One region of the Lactobacillus sp. ESL0684 genome, then DNA from elsewhere that is predicted to be linked to it. Evidence: predicted binding sites of a transcription regulator. Region 1 holds the regulator's gene; the other holds the start of a gene.
The links. The regulator Rex, encoded in region 1, represses fermentation and respiration genes when NADH is low (regulators of the CRP and FNR family bind a similar motif). The targets are predictions, from matches to a motif close to TTGTGAANTANTTCACAA.
Positions count from the first base shown of each region.

Region 1 (12,539 bases):
GTTTTGTTTGATTTGCAAAAACGTAAAATGGTTCCAACGGATCAAAAGATGATGACTGAATTAGGAATTCCGTTATTAAAAAAGGTTCCCAAATTTCCTCGCTTGCGTGCTCAAAGTGAGTATCAACTTCAAAGACAATATCGTGTGCGTTATGATGATTTAGATACTAATCATCACATGACTAATGGGCACTACTTTAGCTGGTTTATTGATACTTTAGATCGTGATTTTCTAAGAACACATGTAGTCCAAAAAATTGATATTAAGTTTAACCAAGAAGTTAGTTACGGACAAGAACCGCAAGTTGCTCTTAGCACGGATTGTGCAGCAAACGAATGTAAAACTTATCATTGCGTTAAGGATAATGAGGCTGCTAGAGCAATATGTGAGCTAACTTGGCGGCAAGTATAATATAATTAAAAAGGCATGACGCAGTCATGCTTTTTTAATGAAAGGAAGTGGCAGCTATGTCTTCAAAAAAATTACTCAAACTTGATTTAAATGAGTTAGTTCTGCTTGGCATAATTGTGGCGATGCAAATTATACTGGGACGATTTAGTTTTGGGACATCTGCGGTACACGTTGGCTTAAAATTTATTGGTAGTGTTCTATTGGGATATTTGTTTGGTCCGGCTTGGGGAGCAGTTGGTGGTGGCATCGGTGACTTAATTTCGTCAGCTATCTTTGGTAACCAAGGTGGGTTCTTTGTTGGTTTCACTATCAGTGCAATGCTTGAGCCAATGATTTATGGTTGCTTTTTTTATCAAAAACCCGTTAAAGTTTGGCGGATTGTGCTAGCAACGCTTATGGTTACTTTGATTATTAATATTGGCTTGAATACATTGTGGTTGCATATTTTATATGGACTGGATTATCAGGCTGCACTAGTTCAACGCATTCCTAAGGAAATAATTGTACCTTGGTTACAAATGTTTGTTAGCTTCTTTGTTTTACAGACCATTTCTCGTGTTAAAATAAAAAGGTAGATTTTTAAAAAGGGAATAGTAATCTGAAATGAAAATTTTAAGTGTGTCAACTGCAACTAATTATCTGAGTGTAGCGCTCAATGATGGACAAAAAGTACTGGTGGAAAAAGGTGAACCTGATGAACGGAATCATAGTGAACACCTTGATCCATTGATTGATGAGATTTTAACTAGTAATAATTTAGCGTTAACAGATATTGATCGTTTTGCAGTTGCTAATGGTCCTGGTTCATATACTGGTTTGCGGATTGGGGTAACTACCATGAAGATGTTTGCCAGTATTTTAAATAAGGAATTAGTTGGTATTTCAACGCTTGAAGCCTTAGCAGCTAGTTCAACTGCAGAAAACACGTTAATTGTTGCTGGAATTGATGCACGTAATGACAATTACTTTGCTGGAGCATATATCAAACGTGATGGTCAACTAACTAATGTGCTTGCCGATGGCCATTATCATATCACCACTTTGCTTGAGGCGGTTAAACAAATTGCTAATACTAATTCTTTTGGTAAAATCGAATTCTTAGGTACCGGCTTTGATAAACAAGCATCAGCGTTAACACAATTGCCTCTGCCAATTAGTTACGGTACTGAACAACAAAACTTGATTCATGCCGGTCTAATCGGAAGATTAGCTGAATCCGTGCAGCCAGTTGATCCAGATCTATTGTTACCAAATTATTTACGGCGTACACAAGCTGAAGTTGATTGGCATCAAAAGACCGGTCAGCCTTTTGCACCTGATAGTGATTATGTGGAAGAAGTATAGTCACTAATTCGTTGTGACAGAGGAGATTTTATTTTGAAGAGCAAAAAAGATGTTCGAATTTTGGCTTATGAAAGTTCATGTGATGAAACTTCCACTTCAGTCGTTAAAAATGGGCGTGAAGTAGAAAGCCTAATTGTAGCTACACAGATTAAAAGTCACCAACGGTTTGGCGGAGTGGTCCCCGAAGTTGCCAGCAGGCATCATATTGAAGTGATTAGTCAAATTACCAAAGAGGCATTGGCTAAGGCTAATGCAACTTGGCAGGATATTGATGCAATTGCGGTTACCTATGGTCCAGGACTGGTAGGAGCTTTATTAATTGGGGTTAGTGCGGCTAAAGCTGCGTCGATGGCTACTGGTATTCCACTAATTGGAGTTGACCACATTATGGGTCACATTATGGCAGCTCAACTAGAAACGGAAATTGAGTATCCTGCTTTGGCTTTACAAGTTTCTGGTGGTCATACCGAAATTGTCCTGTTAAAAGATCCTACTCATTTTGAAATTGTTGGTGATACCAGAGATGACGCGGCGGGAGAAGCTTATGACAAAATTGGTCGTGTTTTAGGGGTACAATATCCAGCGGGAAAAACGATTGACGAGTGGGCACACCAAGGTCAAGATACGTTCAACTTTCCACGGGCGATGATTGATGATAATAGTTATGACTTTTCTTTTTCTGGATTAAAGAGTGCCTTTATTAATACCTGTCATCATGCTGACCAAATTCATCAAGAACTTAATAAATATGATTTAGCAGCTAGTTTTCAGGCTGCTGTCGTTGACGTTTTAGTCACCAAAACAATTAGGGCAATCAAACAATATCAACCTAAAACTTTTATTTTGGGTGGCGGAGTAGCAGCTAATCTTGGCTTGCGTGAGCAGATGCAGACGGAAATTACTAAGTTACCTGATTCTATGCAACCGAAAGTAATTCTACCAGCACTTAAATTATGTGGTGATAATGCGGCAATGATTGGCGCAGCAGCTTATAATTTATACAATGAAGGTAAGTTTGCGGATTTGACGCTGAATGCTGATCCATCATTAGAATTGCCATATGCTGACAGCATGCTAAATTGATTATCAAACAAAAGGACTAAGAATTTTTGATCTATTAGATCTACTTCTTAGTCCTTTTTTAAAATTCATCTAGTTCAGTTAATGCGGTTTCCCAAAGTTGATTTGCTTGATCGAGTTCTGTTTGCACGGCCGATAATTTTTCTTGTAGTGGTCCTAATTTACCGAAGTCAGTAGCAATCTCTGGATCAGCCATTTCTGTTTGAACAGCAGTTTGTTGTTGTTCTAACTCTTCGATTTTTGCTTCAGCCTGCTCAACTTGGCGTTCTAACTTACGTTTTTGTGAATCACGCTGCTTTTGTTGTTGATAGTTAAGTTTACTAGTGTCAACAGGTTGCTCTTGTTCATTCTGAATTTGCTGACTGGCCAGTTGCTCTTTAGCTTTTTCATTTAAATAATAGGAGTAATCGCCTTCATAAATTTTGGCACCTCCGTCTTTAACTGCAACAATTTTATTAGCTAATTGATTAATAAAATAGCGGTCATGTGAGACAAACAGCAGAGTGCCATCAAATTTTTGCAAGGCTTGCTCAAGGACTTCTTTAGCTTCAATGTCCAAGTGGTTGGTAGGCTCGTCCATTAACAAAAAATTGTTATGTTCAAGCGATAAGACTGTCAGCGTTAATCGTGCTTTTTGACCGCCAGAAAGTTGACCAACGGTTTTGTCAATATCTTGTGCAGTAAATAAGAAACTGGCTAAAACAGAACGTACATCGCGTTCAGGCATTGTTTTGTGGCGATCCCAAATGGTATCGAGAACGGTCTTGCTGGAATCGAGCTGCTGCAATTCCTGATCGTAATAACCAATGTCAAGTGAGGAACCGTATTTAATGGATCCAACCTTGGGCTTTAAGTCGTGCATTACGGTTTTTAAGAGAGTGGATTTACCAATCCCGTTTTGTCCAATGACAGCTACGCGATCTCCCTTGTTTACTTGCAATGAAATGTTTTTAACCATGGTTTTAGTTGGGTAGCCAATGGTTAAGTTATTTAAGATTAGTACTTCTTTACCAGATGGTCGTTCACTCTGAAAGTTAATCCGCACCTTACTTTGATGCTTAGGAGGATTGATGCGATCAATTTTGGCTAACTGTTTACGCCGGCTTTGGGCTCGTTTGGTAGTAGTTGCCCGAACAATATTTTTTTGGATGAATTCTTCATCCTTTTTAATTTGCTCTTGCTGTTTTTCATAGGCCTGCTCTTGCTGCTGATCACGTAATTGACGCTGTGCTAAATAATCAGAGTAGTTACCTTTAAAAGTAGTTAATTTACCAAAGCGTAATTCGAAAATTTGATTAGCTAAATGATCCAAAAAGTATTGGTCATGCGAAACCGTTAGAATTGCTCCAGAATATCCTTTAAGATAGTTTTCAAGCCAATCCAAGGTATCAATATCTAAATAGTTAGTCGGTTCGTCTAGCAGTAATAGCGGAGGTTTGCGCAACAACAGCTTAACGAAAGCCAAACGAGTTTTTTCACCACCAGAAAGGCTCGCAATTTGCTTAGACCAAGTTGGTTGTGGAAAATTAAAACCATTGAGAATGCTCTTGATGTCAGCTTGGTATGTGTAGCCACCACGCTGTTCGAAGTCAAATTGTAATTGATCGTATTGCATTAATAAGTCTTTATTTTCTGGATGTTGAGCAATTTGTTCTTGCATAGATTGGATTTTAGAGTTGAGTTTAATTAAGCTCTCAAAAACGCCTAGCATTTCGTTCCAAATTGTTTTTTCTTCGTTTAGACCGTTTTCCTGTGCAATATAGCCAACGTCGACATTTTTATTGATAGTGAATTCGCCATGAGTTGAACTTTCTTGTCCAGTCATAATTTTCAGCAGAGTGGTTTTGCCAACTCCGTTTGAGCCGACTAAGCCAATTCTGGCATTATCAGCAATAGAAAAATTCACATTTTTAAATAGTATATTAGCACCGAATTGTTTTTCGATATCATGTCCTTGTGCAATTATCATTTATTTCACCTAAAAACTATTTTAGCATAAAGCCGGATTTTATTGGATAGTCTTAAAGGTAAAAAGTCATGGTTAATTATTAGTAGTTCGCTGCTTTTCGGCTAGCTTACGGTTGATTTTGTTAATTGATAATCGCTCAAAGAAAATCACAATTGCCCAGATTAACAGATAAATAGCAAAAAAGGCTCCACCAAAGGTTAAAATATTAGTAGGACTGGTGATCCAGCCATTATAGGCGATCATGGCAACTACTAGCGCAAAGGTAGCACTAAAGTGGATCAGCAATGTCTTAATGGTAATCCCTTGACTAAAGAGGTGGGTTAAAAGTCCAATTAGAAAACTCATAATCCAAATACTGATAATATTTTTGGCTGTTGGAAATGCAGACTGTATCTTAAATAGTAGAATCAACAAGTATGAAAAAGAGCCAAAGCCAATCCCAGTAGTACCGTTGACAAGAATATTGATAATTTTTTGTTTCATTTTTAATCTCCTAAATGCCTAAAAAATGCATTAAATCCTTTACGTACTTGCGACTAACGCTAGTCGTAAGCTGATGAGCCAGTTTTGCTGTCAGGTTACCAGAAAAACTGTCTTCTAAGGCTAATAAGTAATCAACATTAATGATGGCATGTCTTGAAACTTGCAAGAAGTGTTTAGGCGTTAGCTTTTGATGAAAACTGACTAGAGTTTCTTTAGTTTTAAGAATGCCATCAACTGTATAAATTACTAACAGATTATCGACAAGATCCACTAAAATGATCGATTTAGTTTTGACCATGTTAAGCTGTTGCGAAGTTTTGACAGGAATGATGTCACTTTTTTCTGCTTGAAAATGTTCAAGAGCCGCCATAATAGCTGCTGCTTTATCAGTTTGTTTTGCCGCTTGAATGATAATTGTTGGCTCTTGTGGATCAATTTCTGGATTAGTTTCAAAAATTAACTTCACGTTCTCACCTCCTTAACTTATATGCCAATTGTACTGATTGCTGGCCAGTTTGTCTGTAAGATTGAGACAAGTGGTTAGCTGAAGCAGGCAAAAAGTAAGCTTAGCAGGTTAAGCGGTGTCGAAAATCGCCAGAAAATTTGCAAAGTTATCCGTAGATTGTGAAAAAAATATTTGCAAATAGCTAAGCTTCACGGGTACAATAAGGATAATTAATATTTAGTTCACAAATAAAATCTGGGAGGCTTTTTAAATAAATGGAAACAATTAAAATTCCAACGGCAACGGCCAAGCGGTTACCGCTTTATTATCGGTACTTAATTATTTTGAATGATAGCGGTAAGGAGAAAGTATCTTCAACTGAATTATCTGAAGCTGTTCAAGTTGATAGTGCTTCAATTCGGCGCGACTTTTCTTATTTCGGCGCATTGGGTAAGCGAGGTTATGGTTATGACGTCAAAAGTTTGCTGACCTTTTTTAAGAAAATTTTGAACCAAGACACCTTAACTAATGTGGCATTGGTTGGTGTTGGTAATTTGGGTCATGCGCTGCTCAACTACAACTTTAAGCGTAGCAATAATATTCGGATTTCTTGTGCCTTTGATATCAATGAAAAAATCACCGGTAAGATACTGAGTGGTGTACCGGTTTATGGGATGAGTGAGCTAACTAAACAACTCAGTGATCAACAAATTTCGATCGCTATCTTAACTGTGCCAGCTAATACCGCGCAAAAGACGGCTGATGAAATGATCGAGTCTGGAATCAAAGGAATTATGAATTTCACTCCAATCAGACTTTCGGCACCAAGTGGCGTGCGCATTCAAAATGTTGATTTGGCAACAGAATTGCAGACGCTGATTTATTTCTTGGATGCTGATAAGGCTGATGAAGATAAGTAATTTGGGTATTTGCCATGGCAAGATTTCATGATAAAAGCAGAAATTAGCACTTTAACCAAAAAAGTGCTAATTTTTACTTGCATTCTATTTCAAAAGGGGTTATTATCATATTTGTAGGTTGGCACTTGGGTAATAAGAGTGCTAATAATTATTAAAAAGTTAAAATTTTGATTATAGGAGGGACAAACGTGTTACAACCAATCGGTGATCGCGTGATCGTAAAAGTTAAAGAAGAAGAAGAAAAGACTGTTGGCGGTATCGTCCTAGCTTCCAACGCTAAGGAAAAACCAACTGAAGGTGAAGTTGTTGCTATCGGCCAAGGTAACTTTGCAGATAATGGCGATAAGATTCCAATGACCGTTAAAAAGGGTGACGTTGTTCTTTACGACAAGTATTCAGGTACTGATGTCAAATATGAAGGCGAAAAATATTTAGTTCTTCATGAAAAAGATATTTTGGCAATTGTTGAATAGTTAAGGAGTGAATTAAGAATGGCAAAAGATATTAAATTCTCAGAAAAAGCAAGACGTTCCTTATTAAAGGGTGTTGATAAGTTAGCTGACACTGTTAAGACTACCATTGGTCCTAAGGGTAGAAATGTTGTTTTAGAGCAATCATACGGCAACCCTGATATTACTAATGATGGTGTAACAATTGCTAAGTCAATCGAATTAAAAGATCACTATGAAAACATGGGTGCTAAGTTAGTTGCTGAAGCTGCACAAAAGACTAATGACATTGCTGGTGATGGTACTACTACTGCTGTTGTCTTAACTCAAGCAATTGTACGTGAAGGGATGAAGAACGTAACTGCTGGTGCCAACCCGGTTGGTGTTCGTCGCGGTATTGAAAAAGCTACTAGTGCTGTAGTTGATGAATTACACAAGTTAAGTCACGATGTTTCTTCTAAAGATCAAATCGCGCAAGTTGCTTCTGTATCTTCAGCTTCTACAGAAGTTGGTGATTTAATCGCTGAAGCAATGGAAAAAGTTGGCAATGACGGTGTTATTACTATCGAAGATTCACGTGGAATTGAAACTGAATTGTCAGTAGTTGAAGGTATGCAATTTGATCACGGTTACTTATCACAATACATGGTAACTGACAACGATAAGATGGAAGCAGATTTGGATAATCCTTACGTCTTAATCACTGATAAGAATATTTCTAATATTCAAGATATTTTGCCATTGTTACAAGAAATTGTACAACAAGGTAAGTCATTATTGATTATTGCTGATGATGTTTCTGGTGAAGCATTACCAACCTTAGTTTTGAACAAGGTTCGTGGAACTTTCAACGTGGTAGCTGTTAAGGCTCCTGGCTTTGGTGACCAACGTAAAGAACAATTGCAAGATATTGCTGCTTTGACTGGTGGTACAGTGATTACCGATGATCTTGGTCTTGACCTTAAGGACACTAAGATTGAGCAATTAGGTCAAGCTCGCCGGATTACTGTAACTAAGGACTCAACTACGATCGTTGATGGTAGCGGAGCTGCTGATGCAATCAAGGATCGTGAAGATTCAATTAGAAAGCAAATCGAAGAATCAACTTCAGACTTTGATAAGAAGAAGTTGCAAGAACGTCTTGCTAAATTAACTGGTGGTGTAGCGGTTATCCACGTAGGTGCTGCTACTGAAACTGAATTAAAGGAACGTCGTTACCGGATCGAAGATGCCTTGAACTCAACTCGTGCTGCGGTTGACGAAGGTTACGTTGCCGGTGGTGGTACTGCTTTAGTTGATGTTAAGGGTGCCGTTAAGGATCTTAAGGGTGATACTCCAGATGAACAAACTGGTATCAACATCGTTTTGACTGCTTTAACTGCTCCAGTTCGTCAAATTGCTGAAAATGCTGGTGAAGATGGTTCAGTTATCTTGAACAAGCTTGAAGAACAGGATAATGAAATTGGCTATAACGCAGCTGATGGCGCATGGGAAAACATGGTTGAAGCTGGAATTATCGACCCAACTAAGGTTACTCGGACTGCTTTGCAAAATGCTGCTTCAATTGCTGCATTATTGCTGACTACTGAAGCTGTTGTAGCTGATATTCCTGAAGACAAGCCTGCTGCCGATCCAAATGCTGCAGCTGCTGGTGCCCCAGGGATGATGTAATTAAATAGTTAATATTTTAAAAGAGCCACTCGATTGAGTGGTTCTTTTTGTGTGTAATAAAATTAATTGAATAAATAGGAAAGTTGCTTAATTTGTTGTTTTAATACTGTAGCAATATCGCTAGCTCCGATTTCGTTTAATAAATTGATATAATAATCTGTTTGTTGCAGATTTTTATCACAAAAAGCAAGTTCAGTTTTGCATAATAGCAACTTTTCAAATTGATTATTCTCTTTTGCAAGTTTGGCAGCTAAAGTTAGTGTCTTTTTTGCGAGAAAAATATCGTGGTTATCTAAATGGATATTAGCTAAGTTGATTAATGTATTACATTTTAAGCTCTTAAGAAATGGATAGTGATTATCTATTTCGTTTAATATTGTAGTAATAATTTGAATATTAGTTTTGTTGTCGAAAGCATAAGCAATCATATTTAATAAGGCGATGTCGAATATTGTCAGTGTTTTTATTTTTGCTAAGTAATTGTACCAAATAGGTTGGACCAATTTTTTAGCTTTCGATAAGTTATGCTGCTGACTAAGTAACAGTTGAGCTTGTAAGACTGTTCTGATTCGCTTAATATCATCGTCATTGTAAATACTTGAACACTCCTTTATTAGTGAATTTATTTTCTCTATTTCTGTATTAGAGCTGATGTTAAAGAAATGGTATAAAATTTGTTCTTTTTTTGAAGCTGAGTAATTACGTTGAATATATTCAAATTCTGTAGCACTAACACCTAAGCGAGAGATGAGCATACTAGCAACTTGTTGAGAAGGATAGGATACACCACTCTCGATTCTTGATAATCTGCTACGATCAAAGATTCCCTTAGCTAAATCCGTTTGACTAATAGAAAGTGATGTTCGTAATTTTCGAAAAGTTTGTCCGAAGTCTTCCATAGTAATACTCCTTTTTATTACATTATATATCATATAAGACTACTTGCAAATACAAATAAATAGTGTCAAAAACGCACAGTTATTATTTTTAATACGAGTTATTATAGATGCAAGGACATTTACCGATGAGTACTTAGATATTTTGTTCTGTTATATATTATTTTAGTGAATTTATAATGATATTTTTTAAACACAATTTTTGGGGTAAAGCAATACTAGTAGCCGGAACTGTGGTAGCATTAAGTGGAACTGCAGTTGTGGGAGCTGCAAAAGGTACATGGACTGTTTCTTCTGAAACAGTTAGTGCACATGGTGATTGGAGTTCTTATGGTTCTCCTAATACTAAAAAGAACAATTCTAATATAGCATCATTTAACGGTAATTCTATACCTAATCAGTTAGGTTATAGTGTAAGACTAATTAATAGTAATGCATCACTAAAATCGGGAAAAACTGGCTTGTATAGAGATCAGACTACATATGGGAGCAACAATACTGAAACAGTTAATTATAAGTATTATGCTGATATTCGTTTTAGTTTGATTAGAACGGTGAGCGTAAGTTGGGGGAGTAGTTTTATGCCAAAAAGGACTAAAAAGATAATCATCATTGCTATAATATTTTATTTGTTATTGATAACCGCATATACATTTGCTACCTTTAAAGATAAGGCTGGTCTTTTAAAGAGAGGCAATATTTCCGTACATGCTTTTTTTGAGCTTCAATCGGGATTAAGTGACAATGTTGTACTTGACGTAGTGCAAATGTTTCTTTTTCCACTACTTGGTTCTGTTTTGTTTATTTATTTAAAGAATAATAGCATGGTAAATATTCAACAGCGTATTGATTATAGAGGATTTCTTAAACGAGGAATAAGCACTACCTTTTTAGCTGGTGCTGGAATCTCTTTACTAACCAATATTTATGAAATGGGTTTAATTAACTGGTTTTATTATCCGTTTATTTATGATTTTAACGATCCTTTTTTAAATGGTATCAGACCTGGAAACTTTACTAACAATGACTTAACGGAAATTATTTTATTTATCATATTTGCAGCGCTTGGTTGGGGTGTTTTTGCTGTTTTTATTTTTAGTGTGGGTTTGTTTGTTCGGAAAACGGCTTTATACTTTGCAATGGGACCTGTCTTAGGTTTAATGTTAATTTTACTAGTAACTTTGAGTAATATGAGTAGTTGGGCTTGGCGAGCATTCTATTTTTCTTGGCTTCCGTACACTTTAATCGCGCCTGGTCAGTATACGCTTATAGGTATGGCTCCGCCGATTAGGCCCGGACTATCATTTGTAATTGCTGCTATGATTTATTTAGCAGTAGCAGCGCTTTTGATTAGTATCTGGTGTAAAAAACAGAGAAAAGGGGCCTAATCATGCAAGCTAACATGTTTGGCAAAAGTTAATTTAACTAGTTTAATTATCGCATTACTGAGATTAATAGTTGGCATAAGTTAGGGAGTAGTTTTATGCTGAAAAGAACTAAAAAAATCATAAGTATAACAATAATATTATATTTTTTTCTAATAACTTGTCATACTTTTGTATCTATTAAAGATGGGCAAGGCATTCTTAGTGCAGGGGGAAATATTTCTGTTAGTATATTTTTTGAAATGCAAGCTGGGGGTGGTAATGGGTCTGAAATAGTCGATTTGACGATGATGGCAGTATTATCGGTTATTGGATCAGGATTATTTATTTATATAAAAAATAATAATATGTTTGATAGTGTTCAACAGAGATTGCGCTATAAACGATTCTTAATGAAAAGCGTTATTACTACTTTTTTAGCTGCTACTGGATTATCCATATTTACTAATCTGTATGAAATGAGTTTAATTAATTGGTTTTATTTTCCATTTACATATAAAATGAATGATCCCTTTTTGAGATCGCATCGACCTAGTAACTTTACAAATAATGATTTCGTAGAAATACTATTATTCATTATACTTGGTGCTGTTGGTTGGGGAATTTTTGCTATTTTTATTTTTAGTATTGGTTTGTTTGTGCGTAAGAATGCATTTTATATAATTGTTGGTCCGATTATTGGGCTGGTACTAATTTTATTACCAATTTTAGGTAATATACATAGTCTAATTTGGCGAGTATTTTCGTATTCTTGGTTTGTCTATACTCTAATTGCTCCCGGACAGTATACTTTTATCAGTGAAGCTCCACCGATTAAGCCGGGACTATCATTTATAATTGCTGCTATGATTTATTTAGCAGCAGCAGTGCTTTTGATTAGTATCTGGTACAAGAAGCAGCGAAAAGAGGCTTAATCATGCAAGCTAAACATGTTTGGCGAAAGCTAAGCTTAACTAGTTTAATTATCACGTTGCTTGGCTTATGGGGTGGTTGGTATTTAACTACACAAAGTGAGCCTGCCACGATGGAATTACCCAATGCCTATCTTAATGCCAATTTAGTATCGCTGTACTTGCAGCCAGCAGTCTTAATTTTAATTTACAACCAGATTTTAACTTTTCGTAAAATCAACTTATTGGTTGGCGTGCGGCAATGGACTAATAAGATGATTGCCCGTTTGTTAATCTTGGCAACGCTAGATTGTCTACTCTTCTGTGCTGGACTGATAATTCCTTATCTGATGACTGATTTTCCATTCTTTCGTAATGGTAGCCCTCTGCTGGGTACGGCATTACTGCTGTTACATGTTGCGGTGCTGATCTTAATGGCTTGGCTACTAGTTGGTGCCTATCAAATGCGCTATCCGCAATTATTGTTATTCATCGTTATTATTATCGATTTGGTGTATCATTTCTATTTTGAAAAGCAGGCTTTGATACTGTATAGTCCGCTATATGATCCACTATACCGAGCAGTTCATCGGATT
Region 1 covers NZ_CP113941.1:545,023-557,561, forward strand. Annotated here, with positions in the region: gene OZX56_RS02695 (acyl-ACP thioesterase domain-containing protein) at 1-411, shown strand, start outside; gene OZX56_RS02700 (folate family ECF transporter S component) at 468-986, shown strand; gene tsaB (tRNA (adenosine(37)-N6)-threonylcarbamoyltransferase complex dimerization subunit type 1 TsaB) at 1,015-1,755, shown strand; gene tsaD (tRNA (adenosine(37)-N6)-threonylcarbamoyltransferase complex transferase subunit TsaD) at 1,789-2,838, shown strand; gene OZX56_RS02715 (ABC-F family ATP-binding cassette domain-containing protein) at 2,897-4,804, opposite strand; gene OZX56_RS02720 (DUF3021 domain-containing protein) at 4,877-5,287, opposite strand; gene OZX56_RS02725 (LytTR family DNA-binding domain-containing protein) at 5,298-5,753, opposite strand; gene OZX56_RS02730 (redox-sensing transcriptional repressor Rex) at 6,008-6,652, shown strand; gene groES (co-chaperone GroES) at 6,841-7,125, shown strand; gene groL (chaperonin GroEL) at 7,144-8,772, shown strand; gene OZX56_RS02745 (helix-turn-helix transcriptional regulator) at 8,835-9,671, opposite strand; gene OZX56_RS02750 (hypothetical protein) at 9,848-11,056, shown strand; gene OZX56_RS02755 (hypothetical protein) at 11,152-11,967, shown strand; gene OZX56_RS02760 (hypothetical protein) at 11,970-12,539, shown strand, end outside.

Region 2 (12,539 bases), 350 kb from region 1:
ACTACGATTTTACTACAGTGCACCAAGGCTTATTTGATGCAGCTTTGTGGCAAAACCTAAAGGATCAAGTGGTTAAGCGCCAAGATCAAATTGACGTATTTTATAACACGCCAGCGCGTGAATTAATCCAAGATCCTGAAACTAAAGCTATTTTGGGTGTCGTAATTGAACGAGATCATAATTTGCTTAATATCAAGGCCAAGAATGGTGTGGTTATGGCAACTGGTGGTTTTGAAAATAATCAGGAAATGGTAGAAGACTTTTTAGGAGCTAAAAAGTTAGCGCCATTAGGCACCCTTTATAATCAAGGTGCTGGGGTTACAATGGCCCAAGAAGTTGGTGCTGATTTTTGGCATATGGCTAACTTTGAATCATTAGGCTTATTGCACGGAATGTCATTTTATGTTGCAGATGGACAGCGGGGCCGCTTGATGATTGGCGAGCAGAACCAGGCTGTTGCACACGGTAGTTCATTTGTAGTTGGTGATGACGGTACTAGATACTTCAATGAAGCTGAAGAAAATCGCCACGGTCATATTAAGAACCATGGTCAATGGAAAGTTCCACTAAATCAAGAGCACCCATACTTGATTTTTGATGAAACTAAATATCAAGAATTGATGGCTGATGAGATTATTGGACAATACAAGCCATTTACTGAAAATGTAGTTAAAGCAGATTCAATTTCAGATTTAGCAACTAAGATTGGTGTAGATTCAGCAGTTCTTGAAACTACTTTAAGTCGCTTTAATCAGGCAGCTGAAACCCAAAATGATGCAGAATATCACCGTGATCCGAAGACTTTACGTCAATTCGCTGGGGAGAATGTGTATGCTGTCCGGTTGGCACAAACTGTTTTGAACACGCAAGGTGGACCAAGACGTAATCCTAAAGCTGAAGTTTTGGACACTAAAGGTAAACCGATTCCTCATTTGTATTCTGCTGGTGAACTTGGCGGAATTTGTGCTAATCAGTACCAAGGCGGTGGTAATTTAGCTGAATGTTTGATTTTTGGTAAAATTGCTGGTGAAATGGCAGCTGAAACTAAGGCAGCGATTGTCAGTGAAAAACCTGCTACGTCTGCTAGTGCGGATTTAACCTCTGATCTTAAAGAAGAACAATATGCTACTGGGGCAAATCAATATATTGGTAAGTCTAAGCAAGGCATGGGTGACGAGCTAGTTGTCAGAGTAACTACACCTAATGGCAAGGATATCGAACAAGTAGAAGTTTTAAAGCAAGCTGAATCTGACGATTACGGCTTGAAGGCTGTTAAAGAGCTGCCAGCTGCAATGGTTAAAGAGAACACAGTTGATGTTGATGCTGTTTCTGGAGCGTCTAGCACTAGTCGCGGCTTAAAGGATGCGGTGAAAGACGCGCTGAATAAAGCTGATAAATAAATTTAGATTTTAAAATTAAAACTGCGCTAATAGTGAAAATATTGGAGCAGTTTTAGTTTGTTTTAAAATGGATTAGAACTGTTATAATATTTAAATAAAAGTGCAATAAATCTAAAAGTTAAAGGAGAAGTTACTGATGAGAGGCTTTGGTATGATAGATAAGGGTAAGGTAGACTGGATAGAACTAGCTGAACCCAAATTAGTTAGGGAAACTGATGCAATTATCAAAATTACTGGCGTTGCATTCTGTACTTCAGATATTCATTTAGTTGAAAGTGGAATTATGCCAAGCATGAAAGGCCATGTTATTGGGCATGAAGCTATTGGTATCGTTGATAAAGTTGGCAGCCAGGTTCATGACTTTAAATCGGGAGATCGTGTGGTTGTTCATGACTTCAGTCCTAACTATGGAGACTTGACTAGTCAAGCCGGCATGGCGAATTACTCTCCTAACTCATCACGGACAACTAATCCAAATTTGGATGGTTTATTTACTGAAAAAGTTTTATTTGAACGTGCAGATTCTGGGTTGGCCCATATTCCAGATAATGTTACTGATACGCAAGCCCTAATGGTGGCTGATATGGTACCGACTGCCCTAACAGGTATTGACTTTTTAGATATTAAATTTGGTGAAACTGTGCTAGTTATTGGTATAGGACCTGTTGGATTAATTGGTGTTGAAGGAGCTGCAATTGATGGTGCTGGTAAAATTATTGCAGTTGGTTCACGTCCTGCCACTAAACAGGTTGCACGTGAATATGGTGCTAATGTTATCATTGATTATCACGATGGTCCGATTGTTGACCAAGTTTTGGCTGCCAATAATAATCAAAAAGTTGATAAGGTGCTAGTTGCTGGTGGTAATAACAGTGTCATTATGGATGCTTTTAACTTAACTAGAAATGGTGGCAAGATTGCTAATTTAACATTATTCACAGTGCCAGAAATTAGTATTCCGACATCTCCTAGTGTAGGAGATGTTGCTTATCGCACGCTTAGCCTTAATGCAGGAAGACTGTACTTGGAGCAATTACTTAGTTTAATTAGTTATGGGCGTATTCACCCAGAAAATATTGTCACTAGGGCATACCATGGCTTTGATAAAATACCTGATTCATTTACTTATATGGCCAATAAGGGCAGTGATGTTATTAAGTCAATTGTATTATATTAAAAACAATTATAATAGAGCAGTTTTTAGCTGCTTTATTTTTCTCTATAATTAGTTATTATATAAATATTTAATGGTGGATAAAATGGTGCAAGATCGTAGAATTAATAAAACTAAGAAAGTAATTGAGGATGCCTTCTTAGAGTTACTGGAATATAGACCGCTAGCTAAAATTAAGGTAACTGATATTGCCAATAAAGCTAATATTGCTCGTAAAACTTTTTATGCTCATTATCATGACTTAGAAGACCTAACACTGCAGTTATACCAGAAATCAATTAAGGGATATCAGAAAATACTTTATTCAGTCACTAGTTTGCAAGAAAAGCCAACACTCAAGCAGGTGGTTGGATTGGTTAATTTTGTTGACCATAATAAACACTTGATTAAGGCCTTGAATACTGTTAGCGAGCAACGAATGAATAAACAGGTGTATGCAGATAATGGTCATGTTGTGCAAAGCCGGTTAACTGAGTGTTTACCAGAATTTGATTGGGATACTACAAAAGTAGCAACGGTATTATGTAACTTTTTAACTACTGGAACTAATGAAATTATTAAAGCATGGGTTGAAGATCCGAGTTTTATGAATAAAAAACAACTAATTTATCTTTTATATCAATTTACAGTGAGACCTTTTGATCACTTTTCTGATCCTCAAAAAACGAATCAAGCAATTTCTGAGGAATTGGCCAAACCAGAATATTCGAGTTGGCAGTATTTTATCTAATTGCAATTATTTAGTAACAAGTGAATTTAATTGTAACAAAAGTAACATTTTGATGATTGTAGAATAGGAAGCCTTTAAAATTGGTATAGAAATAGTAACAGATTTAAAATTAATTAATTATAGTTTAAATATATTGTGAAATTTTATACATTATAAAGAAAGCGGTTTATATAATGTGTAAGCGTGATACCATAAAGAAAAGCAAGATAGTTAGATTAAGCTTAATCTAGCCGCTTGTAGAAACAGTAACAATTTTAGGAGGTTATTTTATGGCAAGACATTACCCAAAGCAGTGGGATGCAATTTATGATGTAGTTGTTTTAGGTTATGGTGGCGCGGGTGCAACCGCAGCAAGATTTGCAGCTGATAATGGTGCAAAAGTTTTACTAGTTGATTCTGCTCCAGAAGGTAGTGAAGGTGGTAATACCCGTGTAGCTGAACAATTTTTGGCTTCAGGTGACGATTTTGATGGCTTGAAGCAGTATGAAACGGCAATGAATGCACCGTTTCACGTTGATGATGATGTCGTTGATACTTTGGTACATGGAATGGTCAACATGTACGATTATGTGGAGAAGTATTTGGGAGTACCACCATTTAGTTATAAAAAGCAATTTAATGGTAAATCTGTGGCTGTCAAATTCTTACAAGAGTATCCTGAATTACCTGGTGCTTCTGCTTATGATATGATTACAGTTCAGCCTAAGTATGGTCAAGCTGCTTTGTGGAAATTGCTTAAAAAAGAAGTTGATAAGAGATCTGACAAGATTGATGTTTGGTATAGTTCTCCAGCACGTCATTTGATTCAAGATCCTGAGACTAAGACAGTTATTGGTGCTCAAATTGAGCGAGATCATGTTTTGCGTAGTATTAAAGCTCGCAATGGTGTGGTCTTAACTACTGGTGGTTTTGAAAATAGTGAACAAAAAGTTAAGGACTATCTGCAAGAGCCATATATGGCCCCAGTAGGTACTTTATATAATCAAGGTGCTGGTATCGATATGGCCTTAGAGGTAGGTGCCGATTTGTGGCATATGCGTAGCTATGAATCACTAGGTTTCATGCATGGCTTATCTGTTCGAACCGAAAAGGGTAAACGAGGTATTGGTACTGAAGGTGTAACTTGGCAACCAGTTAGCAACGGTAGTATAATCGCGGTTGGTGATGATGGTACTCGCTACTTTAAAGAAGATGATGTCAATCGTCATGGTCATACTGATAATCATGGAATGCATCGAGTACCACTAGGACAAGTTCATCCGTACATGATTTTTGATCGAAGCAAAGCTGATGAATTAGCTAAAGAATATGGAGAGAATCAACAAGAACCACCAATAATCGACTTTATGAAGTATGCAATTAAGGCTGATTCGATTTCGGAACTAGCAAAGAAGATTGATAAAGATCCAGATAAATTGACAGAAACAATTTCTGACTTTAACTTCTTTTGTGATGAAGGTAAAGATTATGCATATCATCGTGATCCTGTAACTTTGCGCAAGTTTGACGATGGACCTTACTATGCTGTTGCTCTGCGACAGGTAATGCTGAACACTCAAGGTGGACCACGGCGTAATAGTCATGCTGAAATTCTTGATCCAGATGGCGATCCAATTCCACACTTTTATGGTGCCGGTGAATTAGGTGCACCATTTGTTAACCAATATTCTGGTGGTGGTAACTTAGCAGAATGTTTAATTTTTGGTAAAATAGCTGGTGAAAATGCCGCTAGTACAAAAGCAGTTGTCAAAGATGATAATGCTAAAGACTTGTTAAGCAGTGAAACTACTAGTGATTTTGTTGTAACTAGTGATGATAAAAAGAAAGCTACTTTTACTACAGGACCTAATCAATATATTGGCCGTAGTAAAGCTGGTATGGGAGATGAATTAGTGGTTCGAGTAACCGTTGGTCCTAATAAGTCGATTGAAAATGTAGAAGTTTTACAGGAATCTGAAACTGAACATGGTTCTGAAGCTTTAAGAGAAATGCCTAAACGAATGGTGGAAGCTAATACTTATGAAGTCGATGCTGTATCCAGTGCATCTTCAACCAGCAATGCTTTACGTGATGCAGTTAAAGATGCTGTGTCACAGGTAAAATAATCTGAAGGTATTAAAAAATGACTGAACAAAATTATGTATACAATCAGCCGGCAAAGTGGGATTATGTAGCCGATGTGCTGATTGTTGGTACAGGAACTTCTATGCACGGAGCTATTAAGCTTGCTGACTCTGGACTAAAAGTAATAGCTATTGATGCAAATGAATTTCCTGGTGGTGCAACTGTTTTTTCTGGTGGCGGAGCGTATTTGCCATTAAACAAGTTTTCAGTTAAACATGGTGATACTAAAGCTAAGTGTATGACTTACTTAACTAAACAGAAGCGTGAAGTGCCAATTGGAGAAGACGTTATTGAGTCCTATATAGGTAACTCTAATCCGATGATGGAATACATGGCAACCATTTTTAAGGATTATGGGCTTTATCCAACACCTGGTGGCACTGAATTGTTCGGAGATTACCATGCGGAATGGGATGGTGGTCGTGCGGATGCTTGACGAACAATTTCGTGGAAAAATGCCAAAGGACTGCCAGATATCCCTAAATGGGAAGATGCATATATTGACGCCTTTAAAAAACGTGGTGGTAAGATTCTATGTTCAACTAAGGTAACTAAATACGTTTATCGTTATGATGAAACTGGACTACCAGAAGTATTAGGATTGATTGCTGAATGTGATGGTAAAGAAATAGCATTACGAGCTAAAAATGCAGTCTTAATAGCAGCTGGCGGATTTGAATGGAATGATGATCTGCGTAATTCTTTCTTAGCTAGTGAAACTCCTTATGCTTGTTCATTGTCTACTAATGATGGGACAGCGTTGCAAATCACAATGGCTTTAGGTGCAGACCTAATTAACATGTCTGAATGTTGGGGACAATTAACTTTTAAGGAAAAAGCAGAAGAACAGAAAAGGGATCGTGTTCCAGCAAATATAGTGTTTGAGCGTTACTTCCCAAGACAAATCATTGTTAACCAAAAAGGTCGTCGTTTCATGAATGAGTCTTGTAGTTACGATGCTTCATATCTAACTTTTGCTCCATTTGAAACTTATGGTCAAAATGAGAAAACTAACTTACCTGCTTGGCAGATTTTTGATCGTAAATTTGTTGATGACATTGGCTTTAATACTTCGTTTTTTGTTGGAAAGATGGATAAACGTGGTGTACCACCTTATTTTGTCGAAGCAGATACACTTGAAGACTTAGCTGATAAGATTGGTGTCGATAAAGAAGGGCTAATGAACGAGGTAGTGAAGTGGAATAAGTATTGTGCAGACGGTGCAGATCTTGACTTTCATCGTGGTGAAGACTACATGAATCAGATGTTTAATCGGATGCACGATATGAGTTTGCCATTTGAAAAGAACTTAGGTCCGATTGACCACGGCCCATATTATGCTGTTGAAGTTGCAACAAACACCTTAGGCACTTGTGGTGGCCCTAAGATTAATAACTGTGCACAAATTATGCATGTTTCGGGTAGACCAATAAAAAATTTATATGTATGTGGCAACTTTACTGGATTTGGTGGACCAGGACGTGGTTATGCTGGTGCAGGTGGTACAATTGGATCAGGTCAAGTTTTTGGCTATGTTGCTGCTAATCATATACTTGCTACCAAGGATAATCAGGAGTCTGATGAAATTATTTCGTCAGCGTCAGTTAGTGAACCAGCTGTTAATGAGAGAGAAGATTACCATCTCGAAAAAGATGAATATCTCGGTTCAAGTGACCATGGAATTGGCGGCAAGTTAACCTTGGGTGCACTATGTTGATAAAAAGATTCAGACTGTACGAGTTGTCAAAAGTCATGAAACACCAGGAATTGGTGGTAAGGCTTTTTCGCAATTATGTACAGAAGTTTTGGCTGCTAATAGTAGTGATATTGATGTTGTTTCGGGAGCTACAGTTACATCTACTGCATATAAGGAAGCGGTTGAAGATGCCTTGAGTCAGATAAAATAATAACTTAGATTAGAAAGGTCTCAATTATCTTAATTGATAGTTGAGGCCTTTTTTGTTGTTCATCTGTAAATAAAGTTTAAAGGATGAAAAAGCGATTTAGCTTATAGAGCCTTGGTAACTTACAGCATATTTTAAAATATGTATTTTCCAACTTAATTGGAAATATTACCTAATTACAAAGTCTTTAACGGGTATTATGATTAATAATGTAATCGATTTCAAAAAATAGGAGTGAATAATTAATGAATTTTTCCGCGGATGATATTTTTTTAGAAGTAAATGTAGCAAGTGTTACTGCTTTTTTAACTTATGCTGCTGAAGCTGCAGTTAATGCGGGATTTACCATGGATCCTAAGGAACTGAATAATAGTTTTTTAGAAAGAGAGCAGGAATTTTCGACTGGACTAGAAGATGGTTTTGCAATACCACATGCTAAATCTGTGGTAATTAAAAAAACTGGTTTCTTATATTTCAGATTAAAAAATCCACTTGATTGGCAAACATATGATCATAAGCCAGTAACAGATGTTTTTGCCTTAATGGTTCCGCCAGAAAATGCGGGTAATACTCACCTAAAGATGTTAGCAAATTTATCAACAGCTTTGCTTGAGGAAGATTTTAAAGTAAAACTGCGGACATTAACTTCTAAAACAAAAATAGCAGATTTTATTAATCAAAAGATTGGAGAATAAAAATTATGAATGTAGTCGGAGTTTCAGCTTGTCCAGCAGGCTTAGCACATACACCAATGGCTGCTAAAGCCTTAGAAAAAGCAGGTAAAGAGCTTGATTGGAATGTAAAGATTGAACAACAAGGAATGATGGGACCAGTTAATGCGATCACCCAGACAGAAGCAGATAAAGCAGATTTTGTCTTAATTGCTTCTGACCAAAAAATTACTAGCATGGAACGCTTTGAGGGTAAACCTGTAATTCGGGTTGACATCAATACGTGTATTCAGGCACCAAAGGCTGTCTTAAAAAAATGTGCTACAGCAATTAAAAAGGAGGATTAGAAATTGAAACGAATTTTGAAGGAATGGGAAGGCGCTATTATGAGTGGAATCTCGTATATGATTCCAACAGTAATAGGTGGTGCCTTGATTGTTGGGATACCGCAGTTGATTGGAATGTGTTTTGGTTATGGTGACTTGTCAAAATTTGCTAAAAGCACAGGTTTCTTCCATATGCTGTATCAAATTAATTCAGTTGGTTGGATTGGAATAGGTTTAGTAAACCTAGTAATAGGTGGTTACATTGCTTATGCACTGGGTGATAAAGCAGCGCTTGGGGCTGGCTTCATTGGTGGACAATTAGCGACCAATAATAACTTGGGATTTCTAGGTGCAATTGCTGCTGGGCTCATTGCAGGATATGTAACACGTTGGTGTAAAAAGATTAAAGTACCTGAAAAATGGAATTCCGCAATTGAATTAATCGTTATGCCATTATTGACTGTGGGTGCTGTCGCGGTGTTTGTTGGAGTAATTTTAACACCACCGTTAGCGTGGATTAATTCTGGATTAACTGCTTGGGTTAAGTACATGATTAATCAAAAAACCAATGCAATTTTGCTTGCTGCTATTATGGGTGGCATGATTGGTGTTGATCTTGGTGGTCCAGTTAACAAGGCAGCATGGGGTGTAGGAAACTTCTTTATGATTGAGGGAATATATAAACCATGTCTGTATACCAATATTGCTATTTGTGCTATTCCAATGGGCTACGCAATTATGAGTTTTATGTGGCCTAAAAAACGTTTTTCGGCTGAATTATTGGAAATGGGTCACAATAACTTGATTATGGGGACTTTTGGTATTACGGAAGGTGCGATTCCATTTATGATGAAGGCACCACAACTGATTATAGTTAATGTGATAGGTGGTGCTTTAGGTTCTGCTACGGCTGCCTTTTTGGGTGTAGGTTCACACGTACCACCACTTGGCGGCTTACCAGGAATCTTAACAGCTGATAATGTTTTTGCTTATATTGCTGGAATCCTTGTTTGTGCTTTATTTATCGCAGTAGTTGCTCCACTAATTGCAGATTTTACTGATAAAGATGCAACAGGCGAAGAAAATGTTAATGAAGATGATATTCAATTGAATATTCAATAACAAGTGAGTGAAGACTATAGTTTTGAAGTTGATCAAGATTTTAAACTATAGCCTTTTTATAAGGAGCAAAAAATTGGTTAAGCAAGTCTACATTGTTCCCCATACACATTGGGATAGAGAGTGGTTCTTTTCTGCTGCTAAGGCGAAAGTGTATTTACTAAAAGACTTAAAAGATGTGATTAATTTACTGGAAAATAACGAGGATTACAAATGTTTTTTATTAGATGGACAAGCCTCTTTAATAGTTGATTATTTGCATTGGCGTCCGCAAGACATGGATCGAGTTAAAAAACTGGTTCAGACAAATAAGTTGAACATTGGTCCATGGTATACCCAAACTGACCAATATTTGGTTTCAGGAGAAAGTATAGTAAATAATTTGCTCATTGGTATGCAGAAAAGTGAGCGATTAGGTGGATATCTGAATGTAGCGTATGTGCCAGACTCCTTTGGTCAAGAGTCTAGTATGCCGCAAATATATCAAGATTTAGGTATAACTGATGCAGTCCTTTATCGTGGCTTTTCAACTGATAATGTCAAAAAATCAGAGTTTATTTGGCAAGGTGAAGATGGTTCTAAGATCAATGTTTACCGGATGGCAGCTGGCTATTTTGTAGGAGGAGTAATCGATGAGACCAAGTTGAAAGAGATTATGGAGCGAGAACCATTTAAAATAATACCTGAGCAGGCAACAACTAATAATTTATTGTTACCTAATGGCTCAGATATGGCGCCAATTCGCTTCGATTTACCTAGCTTTGTTGATAAGCTTAATAAAAGCAACAGTAAGTATCAGTTTAAAATTTCTACAATAATGGATTATATTAACGCTGTTAAAGCTGATGATCCTAATCTAGTCGTTTTAAGCGGAGAGCAAGATTGTGGTCGAGATATGCGGGTTCATAAATCGATATATTCTTCTAGGGCAGATATAAAAAAATATAATACTAAGTTGCAATATTATTTAAGTAATATCATGGAACCGCTGCTTGTAATGGGAGACTACTTTGATTTGGAATATCCGAGAGCTGCTGTACAGGATATTTGGAAGAAAATGTTCGAGAATGCTGCCCACGATTCAATGGGAAATTGTGTTTCTGATGCTGTCAATGAAGATATTAAATTGCGATATAAACAAGTAGCTGATATCGCAACAGGGTTAGTTGATATTACGCTGCGCCAAATTGCAACTAAGATTAGCAACAATGATAATCCCATTACTCTGACGGTATTTAATACTTTGCCCTTTGTAAGAAATGATGTTGTTAACAAGACACTGTACTCACCAAGTAGGAATTTTAAACTACAAGCTAATGATGGTAGTGAAATATCATATGAAGTTAATTCTATTAAAGATGTAACGGAGTTGATTTTAGGTTCAACAATTCAGCTAGATCCTGGAAGGGAGATTTATTATCCCAAAAAAGTATATGAAATTAATATAGATCTTTATTTAACTAATATTCCCGCTTTTGGTTATAGGCAGTGCTATCTATTGCCATTGGAAGATAGTATTTTAGGGCTTAATAAACCTAAAAAAGATAGTGTAATTGAGAATGACTTTTATAAGATTAAGGCTAATCAAGACGGTAGTTTGGATATTTTAGATAAATTAAATAACTATAATTATCGAAATCAAGCGATTATAGAAGAAAATGGTGATGATGGTGATTCCTACAACTATTCACCGCCTGAGGATGATCTGGTTATTTATTCAACTGAACAAGAAAATCGAATTAGGACTTATTCCAACAAATTAAGAAGTAAAATAATTATTTGCTTTGACTTTAAAGTTCCAAGTAATTTACAAAAACGAGCTAAAAAGATAACTGATGTTAGTATGCCTGTCAAATTAGAAGTTAGTTTAAACCAGTCGTCTAAAATTATTAATTTTAAAATCGATATTGATAATAGATGGGCAAAAAGTCATCGCTTATGTGTGAACTTTGATAGTCAAATCATGACTAAAGTTAGTATTGCTGATATTCAATTTGGTAGTATCAAACGCCCCTTGGTTAAAGAGCGTGAATTGGCTGAATGGAGCAAGTCACCAGATAATTGGCAGGAAAGACCTATTTCCATCAACACTATGCAAAGTTTTGTTGCTTTGTCACAAAAGACCCGGTGTATGGGGGTTGTATCAAATGGTGTTAGAGAATATGAATGTGTTGGTATTGATAATCGAGTTATTAGATTAACTATTTTTAGAACGTATGGAATGCTTGGGAAGAGAGACTTATTATATCGCCCAGGGCGTGCTTCGGGCGATGAAACGGTACCAACTCCTGCAGCCCAATTAAATAAAAAACTATCATTTGATTTTGCCTTAATTCTTGAACAAACAGAATATGATCAGACTGATTTAGCAAATATTGTAAAAGAGTTCGAAACTCCGTTGCTAGTTTACGAGTATGCGGAATTTTTAAATGGTAGGCTAACTTTTCCGTTTAATCCAGTTTCTCGTTCATATGAACAGGAATTTAGTTTATTTAAAACCGATGGAAATTTGACTATTAGTACGATTGAAAAGAGTCAACAGGGCGCAGGATATATTGTCAGATTATATAATCCACTGTTTCATGTTGTAACTGATCGCATGATATTTGCTAAGCATCCTAAATTGGTTCAACTAGTTAACTTGAAAGGAAACAAGATTAAGGATTTGACGATTAAAGCGAATATTGTAGAAATTCCACAAATAGAACATGCAAAGTTTGTAACAATTTATTTTGAAGTATAGGAGAAATTATGGTTAAAGCTTATTTTGTAAATCATACCCATTGGGATAGAGAATGGTATTTCACTACCCAAGATGCACAAGTGCTGAGTGACCAATTGTTTACGCAAGTGCTTGATGAATTGGAGGAACATCCAGAAGCTAATTTTACTTTAGACGGTCAAATGTCGATTATTGACGATTATGTTGAAATTCATCCGGAAGCTAAGAGTAGAATTCATAACTTAGTAGAGCGTAAGCAGCTGTTTATTGGACCATGGTATACGCAGACTGATGCACTAATACCAAATGCGGAATCGTTAGTAAGAAACTTAATAATTGGGATATTAGATGCGAAGGAAAACTTTGGTG
Region 2 covers NZ_CP113941.1:197,313-209,851, forward strand. Annotated here, with positions in the region: gene OZX56_RS00935 (FAD-dependent oxidoreductase) at 1-1,400, shown strand, start outside; gene OZX56_RS00940 (alcohol dehydrogenase catalytic domain-containing protein) at 1,537-2,577, shown strand; gene OZX56_RS00945 (TetR/AcrR family transcriptional regulator) at 2,660-3,304, shown strand; gene OZX56_RS00950 (FAD-binding protein) at 3,574-5,409, shown strand; gene OZX56_RS00955 (FAD-binding protein) at 5,427-5,864, shown strand; gene OZX56_RS00960 (FAD-binding protein) at 5,958-7,145, shown strand; gene OZX56_RS00965 (FMN-binding protein) at 7,132-7,335, shown strand; gene OZX56_RS00970 (fructose PTS transporter subunit IIA) at 7,578-8,027, shown strand; gene OZX56_RS00975 (PTS fructose transporter subunit IIB) at 8,033-8,350, shown strand; gene OZX56_RS00980 (PTS fructose transporter subunit IIC) at 8,354-9,451, shown strand; gene OZX56_RS00985 (glycoside hydrolase family 38 C-terminal domain-containing protein) at 9,525-12,191, shown strand; gene OZX56_RS00990 (glycoside hydrolase family 38 C-terminal domain-containing protein) at 12,200-12,539, shown strand, end outside.
Region 2: a site for Rex is predicted at 3,438-3,455, ahead of OZX56_RS00950 (FAD-binding protein). Genes of this name have one in related genera too.